2 linked regions of the Thermus thermophilus genome follow. The protein of the gene in region 2 binds, or shares a complex with, the protein of the main gene of each other region. Links are inferred from orthologs where the notes say so. Each region holds a gene or a part of one and is shown on either strand. Other genes may lie near its edges.

Region 1 (3,076 bases), 1.0 Mb from region 2 along the record:
CCTCGTCCTGGTACTCCACCCGGATGCGCTCCGCCCGGGGCACCTCCTCGGAGTAGAGGCCGGGCAGGGAGAGGCACCCCTCCGTCCCCTCCACCAGCCCCTCCCGGTAGGTGATCACCGGGTTCGCCACCACGTAGACCCGGCGCACGAGCTCCCTCAGGGGCCTCTCCTCCTCCCCCTCAGGCTCGTCGGCGTACTCCACCGCCACGAAGAGGCGCTGGGAGAGGCCGATCTGGGGGGCGGCAAGCCCCACCCCCTTGGCCTCAAACATCGTCTCCAGCATGTCCTCCGCCAGGCGCTTAATCCCCGAGAAGTCCTCCACGGGCCGGGCCTTGCGGCGGAGGACGGGGTCTCCGTAAAGCCGGATGGGGTAGACCATCCTTGCTATTCTAGCGCAACCCGCACCCGAACCGGTCCCAGGGTCTGGACCCCCGGGGGGAGGTCCGGGGCCAGCGCCACCTCCGCCTCCCCCGGGCCCAGGTCCTCTTGGAGGGTGGCGGTCACCCCCGTAAGGCCCTCCAGGGCCTCCCGCGGGCCCACGAGGCGCACCGTCTTGGGGGCGTAGTCCAGGAGGCGGCGCCCCGGGGGGGGCTTCAGGGAGAGGGGCACCTCCTTGAGGAAAAGGGCCTCCCGGCGCTCCACCACCCGGACCCGGTTGGGCCGGAGCTCCACGCCCTCCAAGGGGCCCTCCGGGCCGAAGGGGAAGAGGGCCACCTCGTCCCCCAGGTCCAGGCCCACGGCGCTCACGGCGGCCTCCACCCGGCTTTCCGGCCCCACCGCCTCCACGAAGGCGGGGTCGGTGAGGACCCAGGCCCCCTGGGCCAGGACCTCCACGGGGATCTGGCGCTGGGCCTCCACCTCCACCACCACCCCCACCCGGGCGGGCACCGCCTCGAGGACCTCCACCCCTTGAGGGGTCGCCACCCGCACCTCCCGCACCACCTCCCCCTCGGCCCCGGAGAGGTCCAGGTAGGCGGAGACGGGAAGGGCCCGCCCCTCCAACAAGGGCGCAGGCCCCCTAAGCCGCAGGAGGACCTCCCGGGGAAGGCCCAGGGCGCGCCGCCCCTCCCCAAGCCCCACCACCTGGAGGGGGACCCTGAGGCTCCGCTCCACCACGGGGGCCCGCTCCTGGAGGCTGTACCAGAGGGCGAAGGCCACGAGGAGGGCCAGCAGGAAGGCGGGCCAGTCACGCATCCCGCACCACCTCCTTGAGGCGCGCCCGCAGGGCCTCGAGGGAGAGGGGCGGGGAGAGCCTCCCCCCCTCGGCCACCCGGATGGCCCCCGTTTCCTCGCTCACCACGATGACCAGGGCGTCGGACACCTCGGAGAGGCCCAAGGCCGCCCGGTGCCGGGTGCCGAGGCCCATGCCCACCTCGGAGAGGGGGAAGACGCACCCCGCGGCGAACAGCCTCCCCTCCCGCACGATGGCCCCCCCGTCGTGCAGGGGAGTGCCGGGGTAGAAGAGGGTCTCCAGAAGCCGGGCGGAGAGCCGGGCGTTCAGCACCTCGCCGCTTGCCGCATACTCCCCCAAGGGGGTGCGCCGCTCCAGGGCGAGGAGGGCCCCGTGGCGCCGCTCGGCCAGGCGGCGAAGCCCGAGGAGGAGTTCTTCCAGCTCCAAGGCCACCGGGGGGGGCCTAAGCGCCCCCTGGCCCCGGCCAAGCCGCTCCAGAAGCCCGCGAAGCTCCGGCTGGAAGACCACGATGAGGGCGAACGCGCCCAAGGTGGCGGCGTTTCCCAGGATCCAGCTTAGGGTGGAGAGGCCGAGGAGGCTCGCCAGAAACCAGGTGGCGAGGTAGACCAAAACGCCGCGGACGAGGTTCAGGGCCCGGGTACCGGCGAGGATGCGGTAGAGGGAGTAGAGGAGGACGCCCACAAGGAAGATGTCCAAGAGGTCGCGCCAGGTGAGGGGCATGGCTCAGACAAGGCTCGTTCCGGGGCCGTCCCAGGCCAGGCGGAAGAGGCGGGCCCAGGTGGCCCCGAGGTCGGCGAAGGTCTCCCGGGTGCCCAAGTCCCCCTCCACCCCCGGCCCCACCCAGAGGAGCATCCCGTACTCCCGGGTGTGGTCGGTGCCGAAGAAGGTGGGGTCGTTGCCGTGGTCCGAGACCAGGAAGAGGTGGTCCTCGGGTCCCAAGGCGGCAAGAAGCCTCGGGAGGAAGGCGTCCAGCTCCACGAGGGCCCTCCCGTACCCTTCGGGGTCGCGGCGGTGGCCGTACTTGGAGTCAAAGTCCACCAGGTTGGTGAAGAGGAGGCCGGAAAAGGGCTCTCCCATGAGGGCCAAGGTCTTCTCCAGACCGTCCCGGTTGTCCTCCGTCTTGACCTTGCGGGTGAAGCCGCGCCCCGCATAGATGTCGGGGATCTTCCCCACCCCCACCACCTCGAGGCCCCCCTCCCGCAAAACGTCCAGGACGTTCCTCGGGGGCTCCAGGGCGAAGTCCTTCCGGAGGTGCTCCAGCCGGTAAAACCTCCCCGGCTCCCCGGCGAAGGGCCGGGCGATCACCCGGGCCACCTGGAGCTCGCCCACGAGCCTCTCCCGGGCCACCTGGCAAAAGCGGTAGAGCTCCTCCACGGGAACCACGTCCACGTGGGCCGCCACCTGGAAGACAGAGTCGGCGGAGGTGTAGACGATGGGGTAGCCCGTCTTAAGGTGGGCCTCCCCGTAGTCGCGGATGGCCTCCGTCCCCGAGTAGGGGCGGTTCAAAAGCCACCCTCCCACCCCGATGGCCTCGGCCCACTCCCGGAGAAAGTCCTCGGGAAACCCCTGGGGAAAGGTGCGGAAAGGCTTTTCCAGGTGGATCCCCACGAACTCCCAGTGCCCCGTGGTGGTGTCCTTGCCGGGGTTCACCTCCCGCATGCGGCCGAACCCGCCCCGGGGCCGCTCGGCGCGGGGCAGGGTGTGGACCCCGGGGACCCGGCCGAGGCCGAGGCCGGCCAGGTGGGGGAGGGCGATCCCGGTCTTCAGGACCGTGTGGTCCAAGGTGTCCGCCCCCTCGTCGCCGAAGAGGGGGGCGTCGGGCAGGTAGCCCAGGCCCACGGAGTCCAAAACGATGGCCACCGCCTTCAAGACCTGAGGCCCCCC
Region 2 (3,194 bases):
GGTGAAGTGGAGGCCGGCGGTGGGGGCGGCCACGGACCCCGGGCGTTTGGCGTAGACCGTCTGGTAGCGCTCCATGGGGATCTTGGCCTTGATGTAGGGGGGAAGGGGCACCTCCCCCACCTCCTCCAGGTGGGCTATGAGGTCGCCTTGGAAGCGGAGGAGGCGCACCCCGTCCTCCTCCACCCCCACCACCTCCGCCTCGAGGCCCGGGACCGGGGCCAGGTCCTTGGGGGAGAGGAGGAGAAGCCGGGTCCCGGGGGGCGCCTTTCTCGCGGGGCCCAAAAGGGCCTCCCAAAGTCCCGGGGAGCGCTCCCTCACCAGGAGGATCTCCACCTTTCCCCCCGTGGGCTTCCTGGCGAGAAGCCTCGCCGGGATCACCTTGCTCTCGTTGAAGACGAGGACGTCCCCCGGGCGCAGGAACTCGGGCAGGTCCCGCACCCGCTTGTGCGCCACCCGGAAGGGGCCTTCCCGGTAGACCACCATCATCCGGGCCATGTCCCGGGGCTCCACCCCTTCCTGGGCGATCTGCTCGGGAGGGAGGTGGTAGTCGTAGGCTTCCAGGCCTTCCATGGCTAGCGCTCAGGCGACCGAGGCTCCATGAAGGCCCCGGGGATCTCGGGGAGGTGGGTGAAGCGGTCCACGGCGTCAATGAGCCTTTGGGCCGTGGTCTCCCGGAAGGCGATGACCTCCACCCGGATGCCCCGCTCCATCAGGACCTCGAGGATCTCCACGAAGTCCCCGTCCCCGCTCCCCAGGACCACCACGTCCAGGTAGGGCATGAGGCGCACCATGTCCGCGGCGATGCCCATGTCCCAGTTGCCGGAGTAGATGGGCCGCCCCCCTTCCCCCGTCTCCTTCACCGTGAGGTACATCCGGCGGACCTTGTACCCGATGGTGGAAAGCTTGTAGATGAAGGGCCAGGCGGAGGTGTCCCCCTCCTTCTCCACCACGTAGGCGGTGGCCCGCACCAGACGTCTTCCCCCCACGGCGAAGCGCAGGAGGCTCTCAAAGTTGACGTTGCGCTCGTAGTAGTCCCGGGCCGAGTGGTAGAGGTTCTGGGTGTCCACGAACACCCCTACCCGCTGCTCCTGGTAGTGGCCGAGGGGTTCCGCCATCGGGGTCCATCATACCGCCTGGGCCTCTTGGGAGAGGGCCCGGACGCGCTCGGCGAGCTCCCGCGCCACCTCCTCTGCCCCTTCTTCCGCCTCCACCATGACCCGGATCACGGGCTCCGTGCCCGAGGGGCGGACGTTTACCCGGCCTCTTCCCCCTAGCCGGGCCTCGGCCTCGCGGACGGCCTCCCCAAGCCTCGGGTCGGCCATCACCTTGGCCTTGTCGGAGACCCGCACGTTGAGGAGCACCTGGGGGTAGAGGGGAAGCGCCTCGTACCAGTCGGCGAGGTCCCCGCCCAGGGCCTTGAGGGCCTTCAGGGTGAGGAGGGCGGTGAGGAGGCCGTCCCCCGTGGTGTGGTGGCGGAGGAAGATCACGTGCCCCGAGGGCTCCCCTCCCAGGGCCAGGCCCGTCTCCTTGAGCTTCTCCAGGACGTACCGGTCCCCCACCGCCGCCCGGTGGAAGGCGAGGCCCCTTTCTCTTAGGGCCACCTCCAGGGCCATGTTGCTCATCACCGTCCCCACCACCCCCTTCTCCCCAAAGGCCAAGGCGGCGAGGTAGAGGACGTGGTCCCCGTGGAAGAGGCGCCCCTTGCGGTCTATGAACTGCACCCGGTCCCCGTCCCCGTCAAAGGCGAGGCCCAGGTCCAGCCCGAGCTCCACCACGAAGCGGCTCAAGGCCTCGGGGTGGGTGGAGCCGCACCCCCGGTTGATGTTCCGGCCGTCCGGGGTGTTGAAGAAGGCCATGACCTCGGCCCCCGCCTTCTGGAAGAGCTTGGGCCCGATGCGGTAGGTGGCCCCGTGGGCGAGGTCCAGGCCCACCTTGAGCCCCGTGAGGTCCGGGGCGTGGGCGAGGAGGAAGTCCAGGTACATCCTCTCCGCCTCCCGGAAGTCCCCCACGGTGCCGATGCCCCGGGTGGGGTGGTCTTCCGAAAGAAGCCGCTCAATCTCCTCCTCGGCCTCGTCGGGAAGCTTCTCCCCCGTGGGCCCGAAGAACTTGATGCCGTTGTCCTGGTAGGGGTTGTGGCTCGCCGAGATCACCGCCCCCGCCGTGGCCTTGAGGGCCTTGGTGAGGTGGGCGACCCCGGGAGTGGGGAGGACCCCCAGGTGCTCCACCCGCACCCCCTGGCTCATGAGCCCCGCGGCCAAGGCAGCCTCCAGGAGGTCCGAGGACTCCCGGGTGTCCTTGGCGAGGAGGACCACGGGCCTCTTCTCCTGGGTAAGGAAATAGGCCCCCGCCGCCTGGCCGAGCTTTAGGACGAAGTCCGGGGTCAAGGGGGGCTTTCCCGCCTCCCCCCGCACCCCGTCGGTGCCGAAGTAGCGCCTCATGGCGGCCACTATACCAGGGCTCCTTTAGCCCTTGGCGGAAAGCCAGTCCTCCCCCATCCCCACCTCCACCTCCAGGGGCACCGCCAGGGGGTAGACCCCTTCCATCACCTCCTTGGCCAGGGCGGCCACCTCCTGGGCCCGGTCTTTAGGCGCCTCCAGGACCAGCTCGTCGTGCACCTGGAGGAGCATGCGGGCCCCCGTCCCCTGGAGGCGGGGGAAGAGCTTCACCATGGCGAGCTTCATGAGGTCGGCGGCGGTGCCCTGGACGGGCATGTTGAAGGCCATGCGCTCCGCGGCCTCCCGGACGCTCTTCACCCGGGCGTTGAGGTCGGGCACGTAGCGCCTTCTTCCGAAGAGGGTCTCCACGTAGCCCCGCGCCCTCCCCTCCTCCAGGGTCTTCTCTATCCAGGCCTTCACCTTGGGGAAGCTCTGGAAGTAGCGCTCAATGAAGGCCACCGCCTCCTCGTAGGGGATGGAAAGCTCCTGGGAGAGGCGGTGGGCGGACATGCCGTAGAGGACCCCGAAGTTCACCGTCTTGGCCGCCCGGCGCATCAGGGGGTCTATGGCCTCCGGGGGGACGCCGAACATCCAGCTTGCGGTCTGGGTGTGGATGTCCTTCCCCTCCTGGAAGACCCTTATCAGGTTCTCGTCCCCGGAGAGGTGGGCGAGGACCCGGAGCTCTATTTGGCTATAGTCCAGGGCCAAAAGGAGGTGGCCCTCCTCGGCCACGAAGGCCCGGCGGATCCTCTGGCCCAA

The links.
Region 1: the proteins of glmM (region 2) and cdaA are in contact, whole or in part, in a crystal structure (PDB 7OJS), measured with the Bacillus subtilis proteins. The link is inferred for Thermus thermophilus from one-to-one orthologs.

What each region holds. Positions count from the first base shown.
Region 1 is NZ_AP025158.1:50,733-53,808, reverse strand. What follows is about bases 50-2,818. They hold cdaA (diadenylate cyclase CdaA), read right to left. Parts: upstream 1,913-2,818; coding sequence 1,187-1,912; downstream 50-1,186. Other genes in these bases: TthTMY_RS00285 (phosphopentomutase), read right to left, coding at 1,916-2,818; TthTMY_RS00295 (YbbR-like domain-containing protein), read right to left, coding at 385-1,194; def (peptide deformylase), read right to left, coding at 50-379. In the rest of the region: more of def, read right to left, coding at 1-49; more of TthTMY_RS00285, read right to left, coding at 2,819-3,061; TthTMY_RS00280 (hypothetical protein), read right to left, coding at 3,058-3,076. UniProt on the Bacillus subtilis protein: One of 3 paralogous diadenylate cyclases (DAC) in this bacteria, catalyzing the condensation of 2 ATP molecules into cyclic di-AMP (c-di-AMP). Upon expression in E.coli leads to c-di-AMP synthesis.
Region 2 is NZ_AP025158.1:1,062,610-1,065,803, forward strand. Bases 282-3,168 are described here. They hold glmM (phosphoglucosamine mutase), read right to left. Parts: upstream 2,439-3,168; coding sequence 1,125-2,438; downstream 282-1,124. Other genes in these bases: queA (tRNA preQ1(34) S-adenosylmethionine ribosyltransferase-isomerase QueA), read right to left, coding at 282-570; TthTMY_RS05720 (NYN domain-containing protein), read right to left, coding at 573-1,115; polA (DNA polymerase I), read right to left, coding at 2,463-3,168. Outside these bases: more of queA, read right to left, coding at 1-281; more of polA, read right to left, coding at 3,169-3,194. UniProt on the Bacillus subtilis protein: Catalyzes the conversion of glucosamine-6-phosphate to glucosamine-1-phosphate. Glucosamine-1-phosphate is used for cell wall biosynthesis.